Regions from separate parts of the Mesorhizobium sp. LCM 4577 genome, predicted to be linked through region 3. Evidence: riboswitches for the same ligand, from Rfam matches in the RefSeq annotation. Region 3 holds a riboswitch; each other region holds the start of a gene.

What was found. Region 3 has a riboswitch for cobalamin ahead of LCM4577_RS18730 (DUF1636 family protein). Riboswitches for the same ligand answer to the same signal wherever they lie in the genome.
Region 1: linked by a shared signal. The riboswitch ahead of LCM4577_RS19780 (CbtB domain-containing protein) and the one ahead of LCM4577_RS18730 (DUF1636 family protein) in region 3 are both predicted to bind cobalamin.
Region 2: linked by a shared signal. The riboswitch ahead of bluB (5,6-dimethylbenzimidazole synthase) and the one ahead of LCM4577_RS18730 (DUF1636 family protein) in region 3 are both predicted to bind cobalamin.
Region 4: linked by a shared signal. The riboswitch ahead of LCM4577_RS28015 (DUF1636 family protein) and the one ahead of LCM4577_RS18730 (DUF1636 family protein) in region 3 are both predicted to bind cobalamin.

Annotation. Positions count from the first base shown of each region.
Region 1 is NZ_MDDU01000018.1:47,377-59,385, reverse strand. Features, by position in the region: gene LCM4577_RS19840 (S1/P1 nuclease) at 1-125, shown strand, start outside; gene LCM4577_RS19835 (AraC family transcriptional regulator) at 208-1,071, opposite strand; gene LCM4577_RS19830 (hypothetical protein) at 1,130-1,381, shown strand; gene LCM4577_RS19825 (outer membrane protein) at 1,577-2,302, shown strand; gene LCM4577_RS19820 (hypothetical protein) at 2,493-2,714, opposite strand; gene LCM4577_RS19815 (MFS transporter) at 2,882-4,069, opposite strand; gene arsC (arsenate reductase (glutaredoxin)) at 4,070-4,483, opposite strand; gene LCM4577_RS19805 (MIP/aquaporin family protein) at 4,480-5,178, opposite strand; gene LCM4577_RS19800 (helix-turn-helix transcriptional regulator) at 5,214-5,564, opposite strand; gene LCM4577_RS19795 (DUF6428 family protein) at 5,607-6,128, shown strand; gene LCM4577_RS19790 (hypothetical protein) at 6,231-6,503, opposite strand; gene LCM4577_RS19785 (histidine phosphatase family protein) at 6,649-7,224, opposite strand; adenosylcobalamin (AdoCbl) riboswitch at 7,310-7,453, shown strand; gene LCM4577_RS19780 (CbtB domain-containing protein) at 7,455-7,664, shown strand; gene LCM4577_RS19775 (CbtA family protein) at 7,711-8,451, shown strand; gene LCM4577_RS19770 (hypothetical protein) at 8,611-9,084, shown strand; gene LCM4577_RS19765 (DMT family transporter) at 9,149-10,096, shown strand; gene LCM4577_RS19760 (DUF1259 domain-containing protein) at 10,251-11,150, shown strand; gene LCM4577_RS19755 (cation diffusion facilitator family transporter) at 11,318-12,009, opposite strand, start outside.
Region 2 is NZ_MDDU01000035.1:148,878-154,259, reverse strand. Features, by position in the region: gene LCM4577_RS25615 (MFS transporter) at 1-43, opposite strand, end outside; gene LCM4577_RS25610 (TetR/AcrR family transcriptional regulator) at 164-757, shown strand; gene LCM4577_RS25605 (hypothetical protein) at 991-1,974, shown strand; gene bluB (5,6-dimethylbenzimidazole synthase) at 1,975-2,706, opposite strand; cobalamin riboswitch at 2,749-2,926, opposite strand; gene LCM4577_RS25595 (histone deacetylase family protein) at 3,042-3,968, shown strand; gene LCM4577_RS25590 (exodeoxyribonuclease VII small subunit) at 3,972-4,223, shown strand; gene LCM4577_RS25585 (DUF2277 domain-containing protein) at 4,260-4,526, shown strand; gene LCM4577_RS25580 (pirin family protein) at 4,536-5,382, shown strand, end outside.
Region 3 is NZ_MDDU01000016.1:14,121-18,635, reverse strand. Features, by position in the region: gene LCM4577_RS18740 (alanine racemase) at 1-77, shown strand, start outside; gene LCM4577_RS18735 (helix-turn-helix domain-containing GNAT family N-acetyltransferase) at 158-1,093, shown strand; cobalamin riboswitch at 1,429-1,634, shown strand; gene LCM4577_RS18730 (DUF1636 family protein) at 1,724-2,104, shown strand; gene LCM4577_RS18725 (ABC transporter ATP-binding protein) at 2,101-2,889, shown strand; gene LCM4577_RS18720 (ABC transporter substrate-binding protein) at 2,921-3,868, shown strand; gene LCM4577_RS18715 (iron ABC transporter permease) at 3,898-4,515, shown strand, end outside.
Region 4 is NZ_MDDU01000046.1:179,757-185,790, forward strand. Features, by position in the region: gene LCM4577_RS28005 (cobaltochelatase subunit CobN) at 1-903, opposite strand, end outside; gene cobW (cobalamin biosynthesis protein CobW) at 920-1,957, opposite strand; gene LCM4577_RS28015 (DUF1636 family protein) at 1,960-2,385, opposite strand; cobalamin riboswitch at 2,425-2,628, opposite strand; gene LCM4577_RS28020 (hypothetical protein) at 2,688-3,101, opposite strand; gene LCM4577_RS28025 (winged helix-turn-helix domain-containing protein) at 3,168-4,367, opposite strand; gene LCM4577_RS28030 (NADH-quinone oxidoreductase subunit A) at 4,703-5,068, shown strand; gene LCM4577_RS28035 (NADH-quinone oxidoreductase subunit B family protein) at 5,059-5,640, shown strand; gene LCM4577_RS28040 (NADH-quinone oxidoreductase subunit C) at 5,645-6,034, shown strand, end outside.

The sequences.
Region 1 (12,009 bases), on a different contig from region 3:
CGCACGCGGTGATCCTCGACCAGGCTTATTTCGACACATTCTCGCCGGTCGCCATCCAGCAGCTCGCGCTCGGCGGCTTGCATCTGGCCGCCGTGCTCAACGGGACGCTGGCGGCGGACAAGTAGGCGACTGCGCGTAGAATCAGGCTGCGGGCAAACACACCGATGCGGCACCGGGCGAAGATGTCGGCAACGGCCGCCATGTCCTTCAGCCGTTGCCGGCCTTCTCGGTCAAGGCACGAACTTCCGTCGGCGTCATGCCGTAGCGCAGCCGGAACTGCCGATAGAAGGTGGACGGCTCATTGAAGCCTACCTCAAAGGCGATGTCGGCAATGCGCCGCAGCAACTGCCGGCGATCGGTGAGGCAGCTGTGGACATAGGCGAGCCGTTCGCCGTTGACATAGTCGGAAAAGCTTGTGCCCTCTCCGGCAAATAGCTGGCGGACATAGCGCTCGCTGATGCCGAACCTGCGCGACACCTGGCTGACATTGAGCCCGGGATCGGTGAGATTTCGGGCGATGTGCTGCTTGATGCCCGCGAGCCTGGCCGCGCGGACACCGGGGGGATGCGTATGGGCCTCCATGCCACCGAAAGAAACGGCAAGAAGATCGGTGATATGGCGGGAAGCGAGAGGCGCGAGCGTCTCAGGCCCCTCCATGTGCAGAAGTGACCAGAGGTAATCGAAGAGCAACCGGTGTGCAGGGAGCGTGAGGCCGAGACTGTCGGGACGCACATCGTCGAGGTTCTTCACCAGCGGGGCCAGCAGCGAGCGCTTGAACTGAAGCGCCATGGTCCATTGCGAATCCTCGCTGGCGACCGAGTAGCGGCGGTCCATCGGGAAGATGGCGGCGGTGCCGGGATCGGTGCTGAAGTCGCCGCGCCCAGGCATGGTGAAGCGGTAGCCGCCCTTGTTCCAGGACAGGATGATATCGTCGTTGCCGTCGGCCATCAGGGCGCTGTTGCGCTCCCAGACCATGGGAGAGACGGCGCCCTTGGTGAGATTCATCTCAGGCAGGATCAGGGTGCGGGCCGAGAATCTGAGAGGCGTGTCGGCACGCGGCGTGATGTCCAACCGCATCTGGATGCGACCGTAGAAATCGCGAATGAACTCGTCCCGATGATCTTCGGGAATGTCGTCCGCCGAGAATGTAGCCACCCGATCAGCGCTCGGCATCGTGCTCCCTGTCGAAGACTCCCTGGGGTTGGACGGCGCCTGCCCGCAATTGGCGTTTGCCTGCCCGCTGGCGCTTGGGAACCATCATTTCCGCCCTGGTTCGAGCCTATCCAAAATGGTCTCTCAGCTTTCTGAAAATGAGTTAGGTGTGACAAATTTGCAAGACTGGAATTCTGGAACAACAACTGTTCCGTTATTGCAATTTTGACTTCCGTATTCGCCACACGCACCTGGATTTTCTCTGTTAGCGGTGCGTTGAAGGGGCGGTACTCGATTTTCACGTCCGCAGTGAGCGGGCATGTCTTCGCAAATTGGCTGACGGCCCCGGAGACCCGCTCATGCATGAGCGGGAAGGAATGTGGACGCAATTTTTGAACTGGCAATCCAACGAGGAACGTATCCGATGAAGATCATACCCACGTCCATGGCCGCCATGGCGATCGTTCTTGCCGCCGGCAGCGCATTCGCGGCCGATGCGCTCGCCCCGGAAGCGGCACCGACGCCGCCGGTAGAGGAGAGCTTCAACTGGACGGGGCCCTATTTCGGCGGGTTCGGTTCGTTTGCCGTGGGCGACATGAACCTCAATTCGCGGCAGATCTTTGCCGACGGAAACCCGCCGCCGATCAACGGCGCGTTCGAGATTTCCGCGAGCGGCTTCCTCGGCGGCATCCAGGCCGGCTATGACTGGCAGTTCGACAACCGCTGGGTGATCGGTGCCGTGGCGGACATTGCCGCATCCAGCTATGGCGCTTCGGTCACGGCCTCGGTGGACGGCGCCGAGATCTTCAATGGCGAAGTGGACGTCAAATATCTCGGCACCGTGCGCGCGCGGCTGGGGCACGCCTGGGACCGCACGCTCATCTACGGCCATGGCGGCCTTGCCTTCGGCAAGACCGAGCAGACGCTGACCGTTGGCGGGACGACCGTCTTCAACGAGAAGCAGACACGCGCCGGCTGGACGATCGGCGCAGGTCTCGAGCACGCCATCACCGATCGCATTTCCTTCGGCACCGAGTATGCCTATGTGGACCTTGGCTCGAAGCAGATCCTCGACAATGGCGAGGGGCTGACGATCAAGGACGACGTAGCCTTCCACACGCTGAAGGCTTTCGTGAATTTCCGTTTCTGAGCGCCTCGCGATCTTTCCGATTCGCCACTCGCTTTGAGTCTTGTTCGATGCATGTCGCTCAGCCAAACCACGGCGCATTTTAAGCGACATGCGTCGACTGGTGAAAAGACGTGCAGCGGAAGGCAGTCCCGACGAAGAAAAAAGCCCGCTCCGGCATGCCGAAGCGGGCGCGGATTTTAGGACAGCAAGCTTACTTGCAGTCCTTGAGCATCTTCAGCGCCTTTTCGGCATTGGCCTGGGACGTGTAGGCCTTCGTCCCGGCGTCGGTCAGTTTCTTGCCGTCGGGCTTCGTGGAAACCACCGAGCATTTCTTGGTGGTGGTGTCCTTTGCCACCCAATACTGCGTAGCCGCAAATGCCGGCACGCTGAACAGCGCAACAACCGAAGCTGCAACCAAAACCTTGCGAATCATAGCGTTCTCCCAAGTTGAATGCGGTTCGACCCGTTCATCCGGGAGTGCTGTTGCCCGACAAGTGGATGAGCGAACCGAGCCGCCGGCCAGCCGTATCGTGAACCGGCCATCAGGGGCAATTTACAAAAATGTAAAGTTCGGCCGGGCTGCAGGGCCGTGAGACGAAGCTATCCGCGCACCACCGCGAGAAGACAGGCGCAGAGCCCCACATTGACCGTGGCGGCAACCGCGAGAACGATCAGGACGAGATTGCCGCCGCCCATGCCAAGAAGCAGCGCACCGATCGAAGGAGCTGCCGCCTGGACGATGAGGCTGGGCGTCGCGAGCTTGCCCATCAGCGCCGCGTATTGCTGCGGGTCGAACAGCACCAGCGGCAGCGCGCCGCGCGCGATCGTGTGGATGCCGTTGCCGGCGCCGTAAAGGATCAAAGCGAGTGCAACGAAGGTCTGGCTCGCCAGGAGCAGCCAGATCCCGGCCGCGAGCAGCGATACGGATGTCAGCATCGTCCAGATCGGATGGTGCCGGTTGCGGCCGATCAGCAGCTCCGCCACCCGCGCTCCAACCTGTGACGGGCCGACCAGGGCGCCAAGGCCGACGGCGGCCGCAAGGCTCACGCCGCGCAGTTGCAGCAGCGTCAGCAGGTGGACGGAGAGCATGGATGCGATCATCGCGGCCAATGTCAGGATGGAAGCCAGCAGAATGAACCGTGCCCGCGTCCTGCCCGCGGTCGACGCCTCCTTCGACCTGTCTTTCGTTGGCGCGGGCGCCGCGGGCGGAGACGGCGGTATCATCCGGAGATGGAGCGGCAAGCAGATCGCCAGATGGATGGCCGCGTAGGAGAGGCAGGCGATACGCCATCCGCCATGCTCGACTAGGAAGGCGCTGAGCGGCCAGCAGACCGTGCTTGCGAAACCACCGAAGAGCGTCAGGTTGGTGATGGCGCTTCGCGCTCCGTGTCCATAGAGGCGGCCGAGCGTTGCGAAACCGGCATCGTAGAGGCCGCTCGACATGCCCAGCCCCATGAGCAGCCAGGCAATCAGGTAAAGGGGATAGGTGGTTGCCGTCGCCAGCAGCGAATGCGCTGCGGCCAACAGCAACGAGCTCACGGCAAGCACGGGCCGACCGCCATGGCGCTGGATCAGCCGCCCGGTAACGGGAGAGACCAGCCCGGCAAGCAGCAGCCCGCAGGACAGCCCGGCAACGACCGACGCAAGCGACCAGCCGGTATCCCTGGCAATCGGTGCGGCAAGAACGGCGGGCAGATAGTAGGACGATCCCCAGGCGAGGATCTGTGTGACGCCGAGAGCCGAGACGAGGAGATGGCGGCTGCGGGCGAGCGGTGCCGTGGCTTCCAATCAGACTTGCCCCGGCCCGTAGGCGACCTTCTCGCCATCCTCCTTGACGAACTCGCGCACCGGATTGTCGAGCAGCGGCAGCACCGCTTCCGAAGGCCGGCACAGCCTCGTGCCCTTGGGCGTTTCGACGACAGGCCGGTTGATCAGGATCGGATGGGCGAGCATGAAATCGATCAGCTCGTCGTCGCTCCATTTCGGGTCGGCGAGGCCTAGTTCGGCGTAAGGCGTTCCCTTCTCCCGCAACAACCCGCGCGGGTTGATCCCCATCGCGGCGATCAGTTCCAACAGCCGTTCGCGACTCGGCGGCGTCTTCAGATACTCGATCACCACAGGTTCCTCGCCGCTTGCGCGGATCATGGCGAGCGTGTTGCGCGAGGTGCCGCAGGCGGGATTGTGATAGATGGTGACCGTCATGGCTCTGCTTTCAGTAGCTGGTGTTGCTGAACGGTTTCGGGCTTGAGCAGCCAGCCCATCAGTGCCAGCGCGATCAAGGCGCCGGCCAGCTCGGCGGCAATGAAGCCTGGCAGATCGACCGGCCTGATGCCGGAGAAGGTGTTGGTGAGCGAGCGCGCCACGGCGACGGCGGGATTGGCGAAAGACGTGGACGCCGTGAACCAATAGGCCGCCGTGATATAGAGCCCGACCAGCCACGGCACGGCCCGTCGCTCGAAACGGAGGCCGGCGAGAATAACGGCGACAAGGCCGAATGTCGCGACCACTTCCGAGAACCACTGCGCCGGTCCGGCACGCAGCTTGGTTGCGACCTCCAGCATCGGCAGGGCGAACATGAGGTGCGCCGCCATCGTGCCGGCAATGCCGCCGGCGACCTGCGCGACGAGATAGGCAACGAGATCGCGGGCTGGCAGCGACCGGTTGAGGCGGAACACCAGCGAAACGGCCGGATTGAAATGCGCGCCGGAGATCGGGCCAAGGACGGTGATCAACACCACCAGCATGGCGCCGGTCGCAAGCGTGTTGCCAAGCAGCGCCAGCGCTGTGTCATGCGTCAGCGTCTCGGCCATGATGCCGGAACCGACGACCGTCGCCACCAGCAGACCGGTGCCCAAGGCTTCAGCCGCGAACCGGCGCGGAAGATCAAAAATGTTCATCGATCAGCCTTGCGTTGGGCAGCGGGGCGCACCGATCACTGCCGCGCCCTCTCGCCCGGCCGGCAGCAAGACGCCGCAAGCGCCGGCGCGCAGATTTCCGGGCGACCCGAGCAGCAATCCTCCATCAGGAAGCGGATCAGCCCGGACAGCGCATCGTACTCGGCACTGTAGACGATCGAGCGGGCATCGCGCCTCGCGGTCACGAGGCCAGACCGTTCCAATTCCTTGAGATGGAAGCTGACATTGGAGGGCGAGACCTCGACTTGTTCGGCGAGGGAACCGGCGGAAATGCCTTCCGGTCCGGCGACGACCAACAGGCGCAACAGGCGCAGGCGTGTTTCCTGCGACAGCGCGCCAAAGGCGATCAAGGCTTGACGTTCATCCACGTTTCAATAATCCTTGAAATATTGAAATGAGGAATAGCCGACATGCTCTCTTCTGACAACCGGAAAAACGTCACCCCGGTCGACCCCTCCGACCTGACCATCGGCGATCTCATGGCGGCGCTGGCCGATTGCAAGGACAAGCCATTGGTGTTCCGCTACGGCGGACGGGCGGTGAAGCCGGGCTACCATGTCACCGAGGTGAAGGCGGGACAGTTCGCGGCGCTGGATTGCGAAGCGAATCCGGAATCATGGTCGGAGATATTCGTCCAGCTATGGGACGTGGACGAAGGCGGCCCGGTCCATATGCCAGCCGGCAAGTTCGCCGCGATCATCCGCAAGGTTTCGGACCACGTCGCTCTCGATCAGGCGGCGAAGCTGACGTTTGAGGTCAGTGACGGCGTCCGCCCCATGGAGTTGCACCGGGCGGCTCAGCCAAGCGTCGTTGGCGGTGTCATCGAGGTCGAGCTGACGCCACGACCGGCAAGCTGCAAGCCGCGCGACCGCTGGCTGACGGAACAGAAGGCGGCAAGCCAGCCATGCTGCGGGGCGAGCCGCTGTTGCTGATCCTGCGAAGGGCGGCGAGCGGCGCCGCTGCTTCAGAACCGGATCATGGTGTTGGCCTGCAACAGACAGGATCAAGTGACGGATCGGTGAGATGCCTGCGCGTCAGTCCTTCGGCGCGTTGCTGTAGAGCGCCACGCCGACGCGGTCGTTGCGCCGCCACCGCACCAAAGCGCGATAGGCCATGTCGTCGGCCGGAACCTCGAGCAGAAAGCGTTCCGGGATGTCCATACCGGCGGCCACGCGCAATTCCGCGCCCTGCTCGTGCTGATTTCTGACCGAACAGCCGATCCTGACGCCATTGGCAATGATCGTGGCTTCCTTGAGCACGAATTCGCGCACATGAAGGCGGCGCTCGGTCTCGGGATATTCGGCCATAGGCGACGGACTCCTCGGGCGAGGCTCTCCTCGCCACGGGCCGCACCCTAGCAGCGAGGCGTTTCCGTTCCGTTAGCGATCGCTGAAACGGCGGACTTCGCCTTCGCCGGCGACCGCTCGTCGCCAGGCAAGTGCTTTTCCAGCGCTATCTCGCGGCGGCGACCACGCCGCTCGCATGCAGCACCCAGCGGCGCCCGTCGCTGCGGAATTCGGTGTGTGACAGCGGCTCGATGTCGATCTTCCAGACGGCGGAGAGCGGCGCGCCCAGCACATGCACGATGGCGGCGCGGATCGGCACGGCATGGGTGAGCGCGATGGTGTGGCCGCCCTCGCCGGCCAGGCGCTCCATCAGCGCCGCGCCACGCAAGGCGACCGCGGCAAGCGACTCGCCGCCATGGGGCGCGGCGTCCGGATCGGAAAGCCAGGCCGCCATGCCTTCCGGATCCTCGGCCTGCACCTCCTCGAAACCTTTGCCGGCCCAGCGCCCGAAATCCTGCTCGGCAAGCAGCGGCTCGACCGTCGCGTCCAGGCCGAGCGCTTCGGCCGTTCCGCGCGCCGCAAGCGCCGGACTCGTCCAGACGCGGTCGGCCCGGCGCAGCGACGAAGCGATCGCGCCGGCGCGCTTGAGAGCGCTCGGCTCCGGCGCCTCGTCCTTCGGAAAGCAGCCCTTGCGCGTGCTCTGCGTCGCGCCGCTTGCGATCATCGTCAGGCGGGCGAACATCCCAAAACTCCGTGGTCCAGTGAAATTTCAGCCGCGCGAGGCCGCGTTGGCCATTACATGTCGTTGACAGGCGAACGAAGTGCTGACAAGTGTTTTAGCGCTATACGGGATTGGAAGCCGGTGCGAGTCCGGCACGGTCGCGCCACTGTGATCGGCACAAGCCGAAAGTCAGGCCTTATTCCGCAGCATTGTTCGATCAACGGGACGCAGTATCCCAAGGGAGGTCAAATATGTCCGACACCACTTTCGCCCCCAGCTACGGTCCGGTTGCGATTCCGGTCCGCGAGCTTCTGCCTTGGGCCATCTTCGCCGGCCTGATGCTGATGCTGATGCTCTATTTCGTCGGCGCGGAAGAAGGCGCGACCTCGCTGATCCGTGGCACGGCGGTGCACGAATTCGTGCATGACGGCCGCCACCTGCTCGGCTTCCCCTGCCACTAAAGCGGTTCAGCATCGCTGAACCCGCTTTCGACGAAGGGTTCTGAACATGGTTGGAAAACTCTTGCTGCGCGGCTTGCTTGTCGGGCTGGTCGCCGGGATTCTGGCATTCGCCTTTGCTCGCGTCTATGGCGAGCCGCAGGTCGATAAGGCGATCGCCTTCGAGGAACAGCAGGCCCAGGCCGCCGGCGAGGCGCCGGAGCCCGAGATGGTCAGCCGCGCCACACAAGCCGGTATTGGCTTGGCGACCGGCGTGCTGATCTATGGCGCCGCCCTTGGCGGGCTGTTCTCGCTGGTCTTTGCCTATGCCTATGGCCGGCTGGGCTCGCTCGGCCCGCGCGGCACCTCGGCGCTGATCGCGCTGCTCGGCTTCCTGGCCGTGATCGTGGTTCCGAGCCTCAAATACCCGGCGAACCCACCGGCTGTCGGCAATGCCGAGACAATCGGTTACCGCACAGAGCTGTTCTTCATCATGATCGTGGTGTCGATCGCGGCGATGGTGGCGGCGGTCGGCCTGGCGCAACGGCTGTGGAACCGGCTCGGCGCCTGGAACGCCTCGATCGTCGCGGGCCTGGCTTTCCTCGTCGTCTTCGCGCTGGTGAAGGCGGCGCTGCCCGACATCAACGAAGTGCCGGAGACCTTCTCGGCGACGGTGCTTTGGCAGTTCCGGGTCGCCTCGCTCGGCATCCAGCTCGTGCTGTGGACCGTCGTCGGGCTCGGTTTCGGCGCGGTTGCCGAACGCGTGGTCGCGGTGCGTGACCAGCGCAGCCCTGCCCGCCGCTACGCCTGAAATCCGATGCGTTGGCCGCCACGGTTCCGCGCCCTGGCGGCCAATTTCTTTTTGGCGACCCTTTTCGCCCTCCTCCTGGCTGCCCCGGCCCAAGCCCATAGCGGATCTTCCGTCCTTCCGCCTCCCGGCATCCAGATCCCCAGCCTCACCCATGGCCAGATGGCGGTGATCGCGCGCTATCGCGGCGACATTCTCGCACTCGCGCAAGCACAGACGGTGACCGATCCGACCTTCCGGCGGCTCTACAATCACGGCAACCTGCAATACACCTACTGCCTCTGGGGCCTGATGCCGGGCAGCCTCGGCGATGAGGAGAGCCCGTTCAACGAATGCAGCCACGCCTATCTCGCCACCGCCAAGGCGCTGCTCACCTACATGGCGACGATGCCGTCGGCAGCGCATGAGGCGAAGGCGTTGATCTCCGACATCGATGCCGAGATGGTGCGCAGCGGCGCGTCCTGGATCCTGTGCCAGTTCAGCGGCGAGACCTTCAGCACCGGCGCGGTGATCGAGCCGCGCTGGCGGACTGTGTTCTTGCATCTGCCGAGCCTCGCGGTGCTTCTTGCGACCACCGCAGCGCTGATCGGGGCCAGTTGGATGATCTTCGGCAGGCCGCGGCCCCGCACAGCCTAGCCGCGGGCCTCGTGCTGGCGTAAGCGTGGCAATTGTCCGGCTCCCGGATTCGCAGTCGCCAGCCATGTTCGCCCCCGAAGCCTTCGCCGTCACCGCCGCCTTGTGCAGCGCGCTGAGTTCCATGTTCCTCAGCGAGCTCAAAGGCCGCGTTCCCCTCCTCCAGCTCGCGCGCTGGCAAATGCTCGCGACCTTCGTCATGACCGGCTCGGTGTCGCTGGCGATCGGCGGCTGGCACACGATCGGACCAAGGGAGTTCTGGCTGCTCGCCGGATCGAGCTTCGCCGGCATCAGCATCGCCAGCACGACCTATTTCACCACCATCTATTCGGTCGGCCCGCGCATCACGGCGCTGCTCTTTTCGCTCACCTCGCCTTTCGCGCTGGCGCTCGGCTATCTCGTGCTCGGCGAAACCGTCAGCCACTGGCAGGCGCTGGGCGTAGCGCTGGTGCTTGCCGGCGTCGTGCTTGCGATCGGCATGCCGCGGCGCTTCCTCAAGCGCGGCGACCTGGCGCCGGCGATGCCGGTCGTCACCCCTTCCACCGTGCCGGTCAGCACTGTGCCCGGCCCGCCGCTCACCGGGCGCCTCGGACCAGGCGTCGTGCTCGGCGTAATAACGGCGCTCGGCCAGGCGATCGGCACGCTTCTGGCGCGGCCGGCCATGGCTGTTGGCGTCGAACCGTTCACGGCTATGGCGCTGCGCTCGGGCCTCGCCGTGATCCTGTTCGTCGCCCTTGCAGCGACGCCGTTCGGCAGGGGCAAGCGGGAGGCCGCCCAGTTCGGCACGGTCGGGCTCGCCGTGCTGTCCGCCTTCGTCGGCACCTCGCTCGGCATGTCCTGCCTGATGGCCGCGCTGCGCACAGGCAATGTCGGCATCATCTCGACGCTGTCCTCGATGACGCCGGTCATCATCTTGCCGATGGTGTGGCTGCGCAGCGGGCAAAGGCCGACCGCAGCCGCCTGGGCCGGCGCGCTGTTGGCCATCGCCGGCACGGCGCTGATCAGCGTGCGGTGACGCGTTGCGCATCAGCGCTCGTGCCAAAAAGAGCGACGAACACGCGAGCCGGCGGCCTGATGACCGAGCGCATCACAATTGCGCGAGCGTGACGGCATCTCGGAACGGCAGACGTTTTCCATTTGGGCGCCTGGGCTGAACACAGGAGCAAATCATGCGTGGAAAAATCATAACTGGCCTCGCCTTGGCAGCCTCCCTTGGAATTGCCCAACCCTCGCTTGCCGCACCCGACTGGAAGGCGGTAGCGCAGGCACTCGGGAAATCCGGCCAAGAGGTGCCAGGGGGCATCTATCGCGTCGGGCTGCCTCGTTCGGACCTGAAAGTCACTCTCGACGGCTTGGAACTCAAACCAGCCTTGGCGCTCGGTTCGTGGCTCGCATTCAAGCCCATGGGCGATCACGACGCCATGGTGATGGGCGATCTCGTCTTGACCTTGCCCGAGATCGACCCGGTGATGATGAAACTGATCGAAAGCGGCATTGAGATCACGGCTCTTCATAATCATCTGCAGAGAGCCCAGCCGGAGACGATGTACATGCACGTCCTGGGGCACGGCGATCCGGAGAAATTGGCCACGGCGCTGCATTCGGCGTTGCAGCAAAGTGGAACGCCGCTGTCGGACGCACCGGCGAGCGCCGCCGCTGCTTCGAAAGCGATCGATCTCGACACGCAAACCATTGACAAGGCGCTTGGCCACAAAGGCAAGGTCAACGGCGATGTCTATCAGATCAGCATCCCGCGCGCAGAGACCATCAAGGACGATGGCATGGACGTGCCTGATGCAATGGGTTCCGCGATTGCCATCAACTTCCAGCCCACCGGCGGCGGCAAGGCCGCGATCACCGGCGATTTCGTTCTGATCGCATCCGAAGTGAACCCGGTGCTACGAGCTTTGCGGGAAAGCGGGATAGAAGTGACCGCCGTGCACAACCACATGCTCGACGATCAACCCCGGCTGTTCTTCATGCATTTCTGGGCAAATGACGATGTCGGGAAGTTGGCCAAAGGGCTGAAGCTGGCGCTCGATCAAACACACACCAGGACAGGTAGCTGATCTTTGACGCAGTCCCGGCGGGATTCCGAAGGGCCGTTACGCTGCATCGGTCCGTTTGGCGTCAAACAGCCCAGCTACGAGGCGGAAGGCGAACATCGACGCCGCGCGCCCTTAGTGTTGCGTTATCGCCAGGTAGATTTCGCGCTGGTACTCAAAGAGTGCCTGTATCATCCATTCGCGTGCTCATGGTGATGGCCTTCAGGCTCGGCCATGGCAAAGGGCAGATCCTCGCTGTCGGAACCCGCAGCCAGTTGCAGCCTGGCGCTGAATTCGTGCGGCTCAGCCGGGGCGACCAGACTTTGCAGGTAGTGATGGTCGCCGCCGACCGGCGACAGCGGCAGGCTTTCGACCGCGCCGTCCGCCCTTTCGATGGCGACGTTCGCCCGCAGGCCCTCGGCGTGACGCGACAGGCGCAGCCGCATGCGCTCGCCCTGCGGCGTGTCGACGATCTCGAGCAGCCCGCTGGCGAGCTTGCCGGAGACCAGGAACGGATCGGGCGCATGATGGTGGCCCCCTTCCGTCCGTGGCTCGGCAAAGCGCACCGTGGCGACGTCGAGCGCGGGAATGTGCGCGGAGAGCTCGGCCTTGAGCGATGCGGCGATGTTGTTCGCGGCGGCGAGCAGCAGCCCATCATTGACCGCGATTTCCACGTCGACATGCAGCTTGTGGCCGAGCCAGCGGGCCTTCGCGTCGACCACCCTCTCGATCCCGACGACATGGTCGGCGGCATGATGAATCTCGCCGACGAGGCCGGGCTCGACGCCGTCCAGCATGCGCGTCAACACCGAGCGCGCCGATTGCCAGACGATGCCGAAGATAGCGGCGGTGATGATGAGGCCGATGATCGGGTCGGCCAGCG
Region 2 (5,382 bases), on a different contig from region 3:
TGGTGCCGGGAGCCCGAAAGATGTCCGCATAGGGGTTTCGCATGATCCTGCTCCTCGACAAGGGTGAATACCACAATTACATACGTCGCGTATGAATGTCAGATAATTCATACGCCGCGTATGTCAATTGGCATACGACGCGTATGTGAGTAGGGCCAGAGCCATGCACAGACCGCGCAAGGAGATGATCGCCGAAACGCGCGCCAAGCTGATCGCGGCTGCCCGCCACGCCTTCGGCACGGTCGGCTATGCCGAGGCCTCGATGGACGATTTCACCGCGTCGGCCGGTCTGACGCGCGGCGCGCTCTACCATCATTTCGGCGACAAGAAAGGCCTGCTGCAGGCGGTGATCGCCGAGATCGACGGCGAAATGGCCGTGCGGGTGAACGAGGTGGCCTCGAAGGCGCCGACCCGCTGGCAGCATTTCGTCGACGAATGCACCACCTATATCGAGATGGCGCTGGAGCCGGAGATCCAGCGCATCATGTTCCGCGACGGCCCGGCCGTGCTTGGCGACCCGGCGCAATGGCCGAATGCCAGCGCCTGCACGGCCTCGATGACCGAGCATCTGACCAGGCTGCAGGAAGAGGGCGTGGTCGTCGCCGATGTCGATCCCGAGACGGCCTCGCGGCTGATCAATGGCGCCAGCAGCCAGGCCGCGCAGCGCATCGCCAATTCGAAGGATCCGGAAGCCACCTCGAAGAAGGCGATCGCGGCGTTCAAGCAGCTGCTCGAAGGCTTGCGCAAGAAGCCTTGAGGGCACGCTTGGGTAACCAGGCCACCGCGTTGTGCACTGGTTTCAGGCCGGTGCAACCCTGCCGTGATTGACAATCAATAGGGCGAGCGCATCCTCCCCAGCCATTCTCTTACAGCGCCGCGCGTTCTTTGAACGCGCAAAGGACGCTGTAAAACTTTGATTTGGCGCATGATCCTCTCCGAAAATCGCTTCCGATTTTCGGGGTCATGCGCGGGGTGTGGGGAGTCGGGGCCATGTGGGACTTCAGCATTGGCCGGTCTGTGTCGATCATGATGCGGACATGGCCGTTCATCGTCTTTCGCATGATCGTCTATTTCGGCATCACGGTCGCCTACATCATGGCGACAGGCACGGGCGCCAGCGTCGGCTACGGCGTCGGCCACATCTCGACCGATCCCGACGGCCCGATGTCCTTCGCGCTCTGGGGCGGCGTGGTCGGCTTCGGCATCGTCTCGATCGCCGTCTACTGGATCCGCGAATACATCCTCTACGTGCTGAAAGCGGGCCATATCTCCGTCATGGTGCATCTGATCGACGGCCATGACGTGCCCGACGGCCAGGGCCAGATCGCCTATGCCAAGGAAGTCGTCACCCAGCGTTTCGCCGAGGCCAACATCCTTTTCGTCGTCGATCAGCTGGTCAAGGGCGCCATCCGCGCCATCACCGGCCTGATCGGCGGCATCGCCGCCTTCCTGCCCATTCCGGGCCTGAGCGGCATCGTCAGCTTCATCAACACCGTCATCCGCATCTCGCTGACCTATGTCGACGAGATCATCCTGGGCTACAACATCCGCGTCAATTCGAGCTCGCCCTTCGAGACGGCGCGCCAAGGCGTCGTGCTTTACGCCCAGAACGGCAAGCACATGGTCAAGAACGCCGTCTGGCTTGGGGTGATCATGTGGGGCGTGTCCTTCGTCATCTTCCTGCTGATGCTGGCGCCTGCCGCCGCCATCCTGTGGGTCATGCCCGGACAATTGGCCGGCTGGGCCTTCGTGCTTGCGATCGTCTTTGCCTGGGCCTTCAAGGCAGCCTTCATCGAGCCGTTCGCCATCGCGTCCTTGATGCAGGTCTATTTCGAAGCCATCGAAGGTCAGGTGCCCAATCCCGAATGGGACACGCGGCTTGCCGAGGCCTCGTCCAAATTCAGGGAACTGCGCGACAAGGCGCTGGGCTCCTTCGGCGGTGGATCGCGCTGGGACACGCCCCGGGCCGCTTGATCACGGCTTTGGCGGGCCGCTAAGTCTCGCAATCGCCGATTTGAGTGGCGCTTCTCCGGCGCCGCAAAACGTCTCGCTCATCACCAGCTCGGGCAGCGACAGGCGCCTGCCCCAGCCATGCGCTTCGAGGTCCGGTTTCGGTGCGAAGGCCGAGACGCGGCCGACGCACAGATAGGCGATCGGCGTGACATGCTCCGGGATCGACAGAAGCCGCTTCAGCGCCTCCGTTTCGATGATGCTCACCCAGCCGACGCCCACGCCTTCCGCGCGTGCCGCCAGCCAGAAATTCTGCACCGCGCAGACGGTGCTGTAGAGGTCCATCTCCGGATTGTGCCAGCGCCCGAGCGGCGAGTCCTTCGATCGCTGCCGGTCGCAGGTGATGCAGAGATTGAGCGCGCTTTCGCAGATGCCTTCGAGCTTAAGCTTGCGGTACAGCGCCTGCCGTTCCGCCTCGATCGCCGGCAGTTCCTGTTCGCGCGCGGCGAGGAACAAGTCGCGGACCTGCCGCCGCCTTGTCTGGTCGCGGATAACGATGAAATTCCACGGCTGCATGTAGCCGACCGACGGCGCGTGATGAGCGGCGGTGATGAGCCGCGCCAGCACGCTGTCATCGAGATCGTCGGGGACAAAATAGCTGCGCACGTCACGCCTGGTGAACATCGCACGATAGACCGCGTCGCGCGCCAATTGGTCAAAATCGTCGCCGCTCGCGGCGATCGCTGCTGCCGTCATCGCATTTCCCCTTGCGACAAGCAGTCATCCGCCTGACCAAGCGGATGACCATGTCTGCCGGGCCGGTCTTCTGGCTCGGGATCGTCCCGCTCCGGCGCCTTCCCGTCATGGACAGTGGCGTTTGCCGGCGCGGTCCCCCTCACAGCGTTGGGCACGCCACGGAGTTCAACCGTGTTCCCGATTCTCCCGCGTCACGGGCACCAGGCAGCGAAGTGACCTTACCGCAAAGTTCGGCGCCCGCCAATGGCGCGGACGACATCGGCTGGCGCAATTTCCCCAGCCATTCGGCGTTTCAAACATGGTCATTACGGCCGCGGGTGCCTAGATTAGGCGCCATGGCCACCCGTCTCTACACGCACCCGATCTTCCTCGAACACCTCACGCCGCCCGGCCACCCCGAGCGGCCCGACCGGCTGCGCGCCATCGAGCGTGTGCTGGACGACGATGCCTTTTCGGCGCTCGACCGCGTCAAAGCGCCCGAAGGCGACGAGAAAACGATCCTTTACGCGCATCCCGAGCAATTCGTCGAACGCGTCCGCGCGGCAATCCCTGAGACCGGCATCGTCTCGATCGACGCCGACACCAGTGCCAGCCCGAAGAGCTGGCAGGCGGCGGTGACGGCGATCGGGGCGGCCAATGCCGCCGTCGACGATGTCTTCGAGGGCCGTGCCGCCAATGTGTTCGTCGCCGCCCGCCCGCCGGGACATCACGCCGAAAAGACCACGGCGATGGGCTTCTGCCTGTTCAACACGGCCGCCATCGCCGCCCGCTATGCGCAGAAGAAACATCAGGCCGAGCGCGTCGCCATCGTCGACTGGGATGTCCATCACGGCAACGGCACGCAGGACATTTTTTGGGACGATCCGTCTGTGCTTTATTGCTCGACGCATCAGATGCCGCTTTACCCGGGCACCGGCGCGAAGAGCGAAACCGGCGCCGGCAACATCGTCAACGCGCCGCTCGCGCCGCAGACCGGCAGCGACCTGTTTCGAGACGCCTTCCTGTCGCGCGTGCTGCCGTCCATCGATGCGTTCGCGCCGGACCTGATCATCATTTCCGCCGGCTTCGACGCGCACCACCGCGATCCGCTGGCCGAGATCAACCTGACCGAGGACGATTTCGACTGGGCGACCGGCAAGCTGATGGAGCGCGCCGGGCGCCACAGCTCCAACAGGCTCGTCAGCCTGCTGGAAGGCGGCTACGATCTGCAGGGACTGGCATTTTCAGTCGCCGCCCATGTCGGGCGGCTGATGAAGGGATAGGGTATGGCAGTGGAAGGCAATGAGGACGTCAAGGCGATGAGCTTCGAACAGGCGCTCGACGCGCTGGAGAAGATCGTCGATGATCTGGAGCGCGGCGATGTTCCGCTCGACCAGTCGATCCGGATCTATGAGCGTGGCGAGGCGCTGAAGGCGCATTGCGATCGGCTGCTGAAGGCGGCCGAGGACAAGGTCGAGAAGATCCGGCTGTCGCGCGACGGCAAGCCGGCGGGAACGGAGCCGTTGGACGCGGAATAACTTGGGGGCAGAGCAAGCAGGTAAGGAGTCCAAGCCATGTGCCGCAACATCAAGACCCTGGCCAATTTCGAGCCGCCGGCGACCAATGACGAAGTGCATGACGCAGCGCTTCAGTTCGTGCGCAAGCTGAGCGGCTCGACGAAACCGTCCAAGCGCAACGAGCATGCTTTCCACCACGCCGTCGAGGCAATCGCGGCCGCCGCGCGCGAACTGATCGATTCGCTCGAAACCAGCCAGGAACCGCGCAACCGCGAGGTCGAGGCGGCCAAGGCGAAGGCCAGGTCGGCGCTGCGTTTCGCCTAAGAGACAGTCATGAGCTTCTTTCCCGGAAATGATCCTGAACCCGGCGATGCCTTCGCCTGCGACCAGATCGAACTGATGGTCGTCCCCAACGCCAAGGACATCGGCGGCTTCGAGGTGCGCCGCGCGCTGCCGACGGCAAAGCGCCGTCTGGTCGGGCCGTTCATCTTCTTCGACCGCATGGGGCCTGCGATCCTGCGCGCCGGCCATGCGCTCGACGTGCGCCCGCATCCGCATATCGGCCTTTCCACCGTCACCTATCTGTTCGACGGCAAGATCAGGCATCGCGACTCGCTCGGCACCGAAATGGTGATCGCGCCGGGCGACGTGAATTTGATGACCGCGGGGCGCGGCATCGTCCATTCCGAGCGCACGCCGGAAGAGCTGCGCGGTGCGCCGATGTCGGTCTCCGGCCTGCAGACCTGGCTCGCGCTGCCCGACGGCAAGGAGGAAATCGCCCCGGTGTTTGCGAACACGTCGGTGGCCCGCCTGCCTGAGATCGATGCCGAGGGCGTCAGCGGCCGCGTCGTCATCGGCGAATTCTCAGGATGGCGCTCGCCGGTGGCGACCGCATCGGACACGCTTTACGCTGATCTGCGCCTGGCGGCCGGCGCCAGCGTGCAGATCCCCGCCGACGCCGAGGAACGCGCCATCTACACGCTGGAAGGCGAAGTCTCGATCGCCGGCGATGTCTTCCCGGCCGAGCGGCTTCTGGTGTTCAAGCCGGGCGAGGAGATCGTCGTCGCCTCCGAGCGCGGCGCCCACTTCATGCTGTTCGGCGGCGCTTCGCTCGGTTCCCAGCGCTATATCTGGTGGAATTTCGTCTCGTCCTCGAAGGAACGCATCGAGCAGGCCAAGC
Region 3 (4,515 bases):
TGCAGCATTTCGGCGCGATTGCGGTGTTCGCCGGCGGGCGGATCGTGGAGTTCTGGCCGGTGCTGCCGATGGGGTGAGGGACGCACGAAGCCGTGATGATCATTTTATTGACTCAGTCAACTAAATGATTGATCCTGTCCACGACAGGAGGACTCCCATGACCATCCACGATCACCCCGGCAAGAAACGCGTCGATACGGTGCGCGCCTTCAATCGCTTCTACACCCGCCAGATCGGCCTGCTCGATGAGGGCCTGCTGAAGAGCGCTTTCTCGCTGACCGAGGCGCGGGTGCTTTATGAGCTTGCCAATCGCGACGGGCTGGTCGCCAGCGACCTGGTGCGCGACCTTGGCCTCGACCCCGGCTATGTCAGCCGGCTCCTGAAGAAATTCGAGGAGCGTGGCCTGGTCGAGCGCGAGGCAAGCGAGGCGGACGCGCGCCGGGCCTCGATCGCGCTGACGCCGGCCGGCAGGGAGGCCTTCGCGCCGCTCAACCGGGATTCGCACGACCAGGTGCGCGCGCTGCTCGACCGCCTGGCGCCCGTCGACCAGGAGAGGCTGGTCAAGGCCATGCGCACGGTGCAGGACCTGCTCGGCGACAGGCCCGAGCCGAAGGTGCCCTATATCCTGCGGCCGCTGCAGGTCGGCGACATCGGCTGGGTCACGCGTCGCCAGGGCATGCTCTACGCGCAGGAATATGGCTGGGACGAAACCTTCGAGGCGCTGGTCGCCGAGATCCTCGGCGAGTTCGTCAAGAATTTCGTCCCGCAATGGGAGCGCAGCTGGATCGCCGAGCGCGAAGGCGAGGTGGTGGGCTCGGTCTTCGTCATGCGCAAATCGCCCAAGGTGGCGAAGCTCAGGCTGCTCTATGTCGAACCGTCGGCGCGCGGCCTTGGTATTGGCCGGCGGCTCGTCGACGAATGCATCACCTTTGCTCGAGCCAAGGGCTACAAGACGCTGACGCTGTGGACCAACGACATTCTTGGCTCGGCCCGCCGCATTTACCAGGCCGCGGGCTTCAAGCTGGTCGACGAGGAACGCCATCATTCCTTCGGCAAGGACTTGGTCGGCCAGACCTGGAATTTGGAGCTTTAGCTCTCTTTCCCGTCTCCCCTTGCGGGCTCACGGGGGAGAAGGCTGATCGGCGCGCAGCGCCGAGACGGATAAGAGGTGTACCAGGAAATCCTGACGTTCCACCCCGCTGGAGCTCTTCAGCCGTCTCGACGCTGTGCCCATGTTCGAAACCCGAACGGTTTCTGAAAATTCTCCGATGTTGGTCGCGACGGCTGGAGAAGGGGGTTGACAAAAGCGCCTCCGCCAGCTGTATGTAACGTTATTACATATCAATCGGAAATGCATCTTTTCAGGCAGGTCGCTTCGAACGGTGACAAGGTTGCGCGGAAGCCCGTTGCGACTCGCGGCCGGACTACCTACGATCGTTACGTCATGGTCCCCGAACCGCAAGGCGAGGGGTGAAAAGGGAACACGGTGAGGCCTATCCGGGTCGAGGCCGTGRCTGCCCCCGCAACTGTGAGCGGCGAGCTCCATCCGAAACGCCACTGGCCGGCAAGGCTGGGAAGGCGGATGGCGCAACGACCCGCGAGCCAGGAGACCTGCCATCGACACGAGTTGACCGGACGGGGTGTGCCGGGAGGAGACGCGGGCACCGGCCTTTCGGCCGACTCGTCCGGCATCCTTCCGTCGCCATTTTGGGAAGTGACGGAAATGCTGGACACCGCATACCATCGTATCATCGTCTGTTCGCTATGCCGCGACACCGTGACCAGGCTGAGGTCCGGCGAGGATCTGTGCGCCGAACTGCGCTCCAGGCTTGCCGGGACTTTGGCGTCGTCTTTTGCTGTCGAGACCGTCGACTGCATGGCCGGCTGTTCGCGACCACTGACCGTCGCCTTCAACGCGCAAGGCAAGGCCAGCTATCTCTTCGGCTCGATCGACAGCGGCACCGATGCCGGCGCGCTAGTCGAGTTTGCCAGACTCTATGCCTCGTTGGCCGATGGCTGGTGCAGTTCCGACCAGCGCCCGGCAAGGCTCGCCGGCAAGATACTGGCGCGCATCCCGGCCGGGGGCAGGGAGCAGGTCCGGTGAGCGCGCCCCTGCTTGAAGCCCGCGCTCTTCGTGCCATGGCAAACGGCCGGACGCTGGTCGAGGATGTCGGCCTGTCGCTGGCGGCGGGTGAGCGGCTCGCGATCATCGGCCCCAACGGCGCCGGCAAGACGACGCTGCTGCGCATGCTATGCGGCGCGCTCCGGCCGAGCGCCGGCGAGGTTCGCCTTGCCGGACGCCGGCTGGACAGGATCACCGCGGCCGAGCGGGCGCTGAGCATTGCCGTCGTCGGCCAGACGGACCAGCCGGATCCACGGCTGGCGCTGATCGACTATGTCGAGCTCGGCCGCGTCCCGCATGCCGGCCTGAGGCGCCGGCACAACGATCGCGACATCGTCGTCGAAGCGCTGCGCCGGACCGGGCTATTGCCGTTACTCGCGCGCAGCATCGGTTCGCTCTCCGGTGGCGAACGCCAGCGCGCACAACTCGCCCGCGCCATCGCCCAGGAGCCGAAAATCCTGTTTCTCGACGAACCGACCAACCACCTGGATCCGCGCGCCCGCGGCGAGCTGCTCGAGCTGGTCGCCGCATTCAACATGACCGTGGTCGCCGTGCTGCACGATCTGGCCCTCGTAGCGCCCTTCGCCACGAGCGTCGCAGTGATGAGCAACGCCCGGCTGCGCGCGCTGGCGCCGCCACGCGACGCGCTGGCGCAGCCGCTCATCCGCGAGGTGTTCGGCATCGATGTGCTGCGCCTGCGGCACCCGACCGAGGACCGCGAGCTCACCGTCTTCGAGCTGCCCACGCGCGCTTCCTCGCCATCCTGAACCTGCCCAACACAAACAAGGAGCATGCCCCGTGAAACGCCTCGCTTTGTCGTTTGCCTTCTCGCTTGTCGCCTCGGCCGCCTTCGCCTTCCCGGTCACCGTCGACAGTTGCGGCAAGCCGCTTACCTTCGACGCGCCGCCGAAGCGCGCCGTCATCCAGGATCTCAACATGGCTGAGATGGCTTTCGCGCTTAAGCTGCAGCCGTCCATCGTCGGGCTCACCGGCATCACCGGCTGGTACAAGGTCGGGCCCGAGTTCAAGGCCGAGCAGGGCGCCATCCCCGAGCTGGCGCCGAAATATCCGACGCTCGAGAACCTCGTCGCCGTGCAGCCCGATTTCTTCTTCGCCGGCTGGTATTACGGCATGAAGCCGGGCGGCGAGGTGACGCCCGACACGCTCGCTCCGCACGGCATCAAGACGCTGGTGCTGACCGAGAGCTGTGTCCATCTCGACAAGAACCGTCCCGCCGCCTCGATGGACCTGCTCTATGGCGACGTCGAGAAGCTCGGCAAGATCTTCGGCAAGGAGGCGGAGGCCGAAAAGCTGGTCCACGGCTGGAAGGCCGAGCTCGCCGGCATCACCGCGAAAGTGGGCAACGCCAAGGGCACGCGCGTCTTCCTCTACGATTCCGGCGAGGACAAGCCCTTCACCGCCGGCAAATTCGCCATTCCCGACGCCATGATCGCTGCCGCGGGCGGTGAGAACATCATGGCAGACATGGCGACGAGCTGGGGCAACACCGACTGGGAGACGGTCGCCTCGCGCAATCCGCAGTTCCTCATCCTGCTCGATTACCAGGATGGCGGCGGCTACAGGAAACTGCTCGATTTCCTCAAAGCGCATCCGGCAATGAAGGAGACCGACGCGGTCAGGAACGAGCGCTTCGTGGCGCTCCGCTACGCCGAGCTGACGCCGGGGCCCGCCAATATCGAGGCGATCGGCAAGATCGCCAGGGCCATGCATCCGGAAGCGTTTTGAGACCGCGGCGCAAGCCATTCGTCCTGGCGATGGCGCTGGGCGCGATCCTGCTGGTCGCGCTCGCGCTGCTTTCGATCGCCTATGGCTCGACGCTGATCCCCTTGCGCGAGGTCGTCGGCGCGCTGGCGCATGCGGCGGGGCTCGACAGCCAGAGCCCGTCCGGCCCGGTCGGCGGCATCGTCGTCGACCTGAGGCTGCCACGCGCGCTCTTGGCGATCGCCGTCGGCGCCGGCCTCGGCGTCGTCGGCGCGCTGCTGCAGACGGTCACCCGCAACGACCTCGCCGACCCGTTCCTGTTCGGCCTCTCCTCGGGCGCGGCCGCCGGTGCAGTCTCCGTTATTACCGTATTCGGCGACACATTCGGCATCTGGACACTCCCGCTCGCCGCCTTCACCGGTGGCGTGCTGGCGGCGGCGATCGTGCTTCTCTTGGTGTCGCGAGTGAAGGGGCAGGGACCGGAGCGACTAATCCTTGCCGGCCTCGCCGTCTCCTTCCTGTTCACCGCTCTGACCAACTATCTCGTCTTCGCCGGCGACCAGCGCGCCGCGCACTCGGTGTTGTTCTGGACCATGGGTGGGCTCGGACTTGCCCGCTGGGACAATATCGGCCTCGCGGCGCTTGGTGCCGGCATCATCCTCGCCTACGGC
Region 4 (6,034 bases), on a different contig from region 3:
CAGGCCTTGCTGCTCCAACGCTTCCGCGAGAGCGTCGATGGGCGCTACGTCTGCCGCCAATAGCATCGAGCGGTAGAAGAGGATGGGGATGACGCCGAACTTGTTGGCGTCGAGTTCCGTCGCCCCCCTCTCTGTCCTGCCGGACATCTCCCCCTCAAGGCGGGAGATTGCTTTGTCGTCGACGGTTTCGCCAATCGCAGACGTTGCAGATGGTTCTTTTGACGCCCTTGAAGAAAACGCGCCAGGGTTGATGACGGCTGATCTCCCCCCTTGAGGGGGAGATGTCCGGCAGGACAGAGAGGGGGGCGAAGGATCGCCGACCTCTGAAAGGTCCGGCTTCTCAACGACACCAACTCCCGGCTCATAAAACCCCGCCTTCGGTACGCTCACCAGCTCGGCAACCGCCGCTTCAGCCCCCGCCAGCCTCGCCAATCTCCGCACCAGCGCCGCCATGTTCGCCGGACCGCCCTCTCGGAAATAGCCGAGCAAGGCGTCCAACTCCTCGCGCGGCAGGGTCGAGGCTTCGATCAGGCGCTGGTCCTCGTCATGGCTTTCACCGGGCAGCAGCGCCAGCTTGATGCCGCGCTCGCTCGCCACTGCCGCCAGTTGGTCGCAACCGTAGCGCCACCACTCATAGCCACCGAGGATGCGGACGAGGATGACCCTGGCGTGGCGGGCGACGCTGTCGATCCAGAGATCGACCGACATCGGGTGGCGAAGGTCGCGCAGCGCCGCAAGCCGCATCGAGGGCAGCCGCGCCGCATCGGCCTTCCAGGCGGCGGCCAGGCCGGCGAGATCGCTGTCGGTGAAGGACAGGGCCACGACATCCGCAGGCGTCTGCCTGAGGTCGATCGGCTCGGCAAGATCGTCGAGCGAAGCGGATGTGGTGGCGAGGATATGCATCGCTGTCCGATTTGCCTCAGCCGGCGAGGATACGCTCGATCGCCGGGCGGTTCAGCCCCTTGAGGCCGATGACGACGAGCCGCGAGCGGCGGTCGTCCTCGGCTGTCCAGGCGCGGTCGTAATAGTGGTTGACACGTGGGCCGACGGCCTGCAGCAGGAGGCGCATCGGCTTGCCGCCGACTTCGACGAAGCCTTTGACGCGCAACACGTTCTCCTGTTCGGCGGCAAGGGCGACGCGCTTTGCCAGTTCGTCCGGATTGGCGATCGACGGGATGTCGATGACGAAGGAATCGAAATCGTCATGCTCGTGGTCGAGCTCGTCGTCGTGATGGGTCTTGCGGTTCTCGATGTCGTCCTCGACGGCGAGGCCGAGGCCGAGCAGCACCGACGGGTCGACTTTACCGTGAGTGGTCGGGACGACCTTGACGGCGCGCGCCACGTGCTCGCCGATAACGGCGTTGGCGCGCTGCGAGCCGGCGGCGTCCATCAGGTCGCTCTTCGACAGGATGATCAGGTCGGCGCAGGCGATCTGGTCCTCGAACACCTCTTCGACTGGATCGTCATGGTCGAGCGAGTCGTCCGCCGCGCGCTGCGCCTGCAAGGCGTCCATGTCGGATGCGACGCGGCCGTCGGCCAGCGCCGGGCCGTCGACCACGGCGACGACGCCGTCGACCGTGACGCGGCTCTTCACCGTCGGCCATTGGAACGCCTGGACCAGCGGCTTCGGCAGAGCGAGGCCCGAGGTCTCGATCAGGATGTGGTCGACCTTCGGCGTGCGGGACAGGATCTGGTCGAGCGCCGGCACGAAGTCGTCGGCGACGGTGCAGCAGATGCAGCCATTGGCGAGCTCGACGATGTTTTCTTCCGGACAGGTGTCGACGCCGCAGCCCTTCAGGATCTCGCCGTCGATGCCGACATCGCCGAACTCGTTGACGATGATCGCCAGCCGCTTGCCCTTGGCGTTTTCGAGCAGGTTGCGGATCAGCGTCGTCTTGCCGGCGCCGAGGAAGCCGGTGACGACGGTGCAGGGCACGCGGGATAAGGAAGCGGTCATGGTCAGTCCTTCAGCATGTCGAGGGGAGGGATGCGGGCAACCAGGCCGCGCTTGAGGGAATCGGGCCGGCCCCGCCAGGGGATCAGGCCATCGGTCGAGGTGGCGAAGAGCTTTGCGCCGGCAACGAGGTCGGCGCCGCTGGTCGTGTCCAGATCGCCGAAGACGTAGCTCCAGCAGCCGTCGCGCAGCAGCGCGGCGCTCAATCGGCGCTTGCAATTGCCGAGGCATTCGACGGTGCGAATGCGGATATTGTCGCTCGAGGCGGCGCGGCGCGTGTCTTCGGCCAGCAGCGCGCCGGCGCGGGGATGTGCGTCGGATCCGGTTTCGTCGCGGCAGGACGAGCAGACGATGACGGTCACGCCGGCCAGCGCATCGGGCTCGGACGAAATGTCCGCACTGTTTGCCGGGAAACTGCCGTTGCGATCCAAAACCAGGCTCCTTGCCCGGAAAACCCGCCGGGCATTCGGATACTTTTAGTCTCAGACGGCAGGTCTCCTGGCTCGCGGGTCGTCGCCTCAGATGCCGCCTTCCCGGGAACATCCCAGTGGTTTTCGGCCGGGGCTCGTCGCTTACAGTTGCGGGGACAGCCGCGGATTTGGGTTTTGGCCCGCACCGCATTCCCTCTTGGCTCCTCCCTTTGCCGGGAGAAGACCGTCTGGGTCAGGATTTAGGCTTACGGCCAGGCGCCTGTCAACGCGTGGCTACGACACGGTCGTGTGGGCCAGRGCCATTACCAGCCCTCCCAGCCCTTCGGCGGCTTTATCGGTTTAAGATATGTTCCCACGAGGCGACGGGGCGCAGCGGCTGCCGGAAGCATGGTTGGCGAACAACCTCTCGGGCAGATCGGGCTCCACATCAAGATAACCCGGCTCCTATCCGATTCTGGTTGCTGATCGTCGAGCAGATATTGATCGCCAACCGTCAGCAGGCCACAGGACTGCTTGATGTCGTCGTCGATCTCTCCGTGTTCGGAACTCAGCCAGCGCAGCAGCAAAAACGCCGCCGCGTCGGCGTCTACGCCGCCGCAGTAGATTACGGGTTTGGTGACTTCTACCCATTTCGACTGGGACGCAGCGTTTGCATCGAGCGTAGAAGACAGCATTAGAGCTGCTACTACCAGACACTTGAAACCATTGAGGGTCATCAAACCAAAGCTCGGTTCATAGCAAGCTTTGTTCTATTTTTGTTCTTTTTGTTTGTCAACGCGCTGCTATGGCATCGCCATGTCGATCAGCGCCGGTCCGAGGTCGCCGGCCGGCGTCACTTCGATCGCCTGCAGGCCGAGCCATGCCTGCATTTGCTTCAGTTCGTCGAAGAGCTGTGCGGCGGTTTCAGCGGGAGCACCGGCTTCGGCATAAGCGGCATGGACGCGCAGCACGCTGGCCGGGCGGTCGGCGCGCAGATCGACGCGGGCAACGATGCGGTCGCCGAGCAGGAAGGGCAGCACGTAGTAGCCGTATTGGCGCTTTTCGGCCGGCGTGTAGATCTCGATGCGATAGCGGAAATTGAAGAGCTTTTCGGTGCGCGTGCGTTCGAAAACCACGGGATCGAACGGGGCAAGCAGGGCACGCGCCTCGATCCGGCGCGGGATTCGCGCGTCCTTGTGGAGATAAGCGGGCTTGTCCCAGCCTTCGACCTTCACCGGCAGCAAATCGCCGGCTTCGACCAGTTCCTCGATGCGGTCCTTGGTGTCGCCGGGCGCCAGCCGGAAATAGTCGCGCAGGTCGCCATAGGTGGCGATGCCGTGGGCGCGTGCCGAGATGCGCAGCAATTCGCGATGCGCGTCCTCGACCGAGGGCACGGGCAGGTCGAGCACGGCCTGCGGCAAAACGCGCTCGGGCAGGTCGTAGTAGCGTTCGAAGCCGCGCCGGTAGGCGGTGGTGATGCGACCGGCCCAGAACAGCCATTCGAAAGCGTGCTTGGCCTCGCTCCAGCCCCACCAGCCGCCATTGCCCTTATGGCCTTCGATATCTGAGGCGGCGATCGGACCGCGATCGGCGACCTCTCTATAGATCTCATCAATCATGTCCTTGCGTTCACGGCCCCATTTCGCCAGGCCGAGATACATCTCGTCGCCCTGCTCGGCGCGCTGCATGCGCCAGCGCATCAAGGGATAGGTCTCGACAGGCAGGAACGAGGCCTCGTGCGCCCAATATTCAAAGACCGCACGCTTGCGGGTGACCGCCGCATTGTCGAGCAGCGCCAGCGGGTAGGGGCCAAGGCGTGAATAGAGCGGCATATAATGTGCGCGCACCACCGCACTGACGGAATCGATCTGCAGCAGGCCGGTCCGCGAAAGCACGCGGGCAAGATGGCGTCGGTCCGGAACACTATTGGGCCTGGGGTCGTTGAACCCCTGCGCGCCGAGCGCGATGCGCCTGGCCATGGCGAGCGAGATTTTCTCCTTCATCAAGGTGTCCTTGCCCCGATCGTCCGTCGGATTTTTAGCCGGTGATTCCGGCCATGCTAGCAGGCAAATGGCGGGAGATATGTCAGGAGAGAAAAGTGGAGTAAAAAGTGAAGGAAATCAAACAGGAGCGGATCGGACCAGTTTCTTCCGATAAGGCGTCCAGGGCCGCGATTTGAACAAGGTTTGACTTGCGTCACCGAAACCGCTGCGCTAACCCTCGCCGCGTTGCAGCATGGGCCCTCTTAAAACGGTTCAGCGGTTAAACTGTCACGCTTCCGCATTAGAGTTCGTTGCTGTAATCAAAGTGAACTGCCCCGCCGAAGGAAAGCCGCCGCATGAGCGCACTCCTGAGTTCTTACCTGCCTATCGTCCTGTTCATCGCCGTGGCGATGATCGTCGGTCTGGCGCTGATCGTCGCTCCTTTCCTGGTGGCCTACCGCAATCCCGACCCGGAAAAGCTTTCCGCCTATGAATGCGGGTTCAATTCGTTCGACGACGCCCGCATGAAGTTCGACATCCGTTTCTACCTGGTGTCGATCCTGTTCATCATCTTCGATCTCGAGGTCGCCTTCCTGTTCCCGTGGGCCGTGTCCTTCTCGAAGCTCGGCATGCTCGGCTTCTGGTCGATGATGGTGTTTCTAGCGGTGCTGACCATCGGCTTTGCCTATGAATGGAAAAAAGGAGCGCTGGAATGGGATTGAACGACAGTTCAGGCACCCTCGTCGCGCCGAAGCCCAAGGGCATCATCGACCCCAACACCGGCAGGCCGGTGGGGGAAGACGATCCCTTCTTCCTCGAAATCAACAATGAGCTGGCCGACAAGGGTTTCCTTGTCACCTCGACCGAAGCGCTCATCACCTGGGCGCGCAGCGGCTCGCTGATGTTCATGACCTTCGGCCTCGCCTGCTGCGCGGTCGAGATGATCCATACCTCGATGCCCCGCTACGACTCGGAGCGTTTCGGCGTCGCGCCACGCGCGTCCCCGCGCCAGTCAGACATCATGATCGTCGCCGGCACGCTGACCAACAAGATGGCGCCGGCGCTGCGCAAGGTCTACGACCAGATGCCGGAGCCGCGCTACGTCATCTCGATGGGCTCCTGCGCCAATGGCGGCGGCTACTACCACTATTCTTATTCGGTGGTGCGTGGCTGCGATCGCGTCGTGCCCGTCGACATCTATGTGCCCGGCTGCCCGCCGAGCGCCGAAGCGCTGCTCTACGGCATTCTCCTTCTGCAGAAGAAGATCCGCCGCACCGGCACGATCGAACGGTGAGCCGATGACCCTGGCGTTGAACGAACTCTCCACCTATCTCGGCGAGAAGCTCTCCGGCCGCATCGGCGAAGCCGTGCTTGCCTATGACGAACTGACCATTTCCGTCGAGCCGGGCAATCTGATCGAGGTGGCGACCTTCCTGCGCGACGATCCGCGCTGCCAGTTCATCTCGATCATCGACATTTGTGGCGCCGACTACCCGTCGCGCGCCAGGCGGTTCGATGTCGTCTATCACCTTCTGTCGCCGAAGCAGAATGTGCGCATCCGCCTCAAGGTCCAGGCCGACGAGGAAACGTTGGTGCCGTCGCTGACCGCCGTCTATCCAGGCGCCGACTGGTATGAGCGCGAGACGTATGACCTTTACGGCGTGCTGTTTAGCGGCCATCCGGATCTG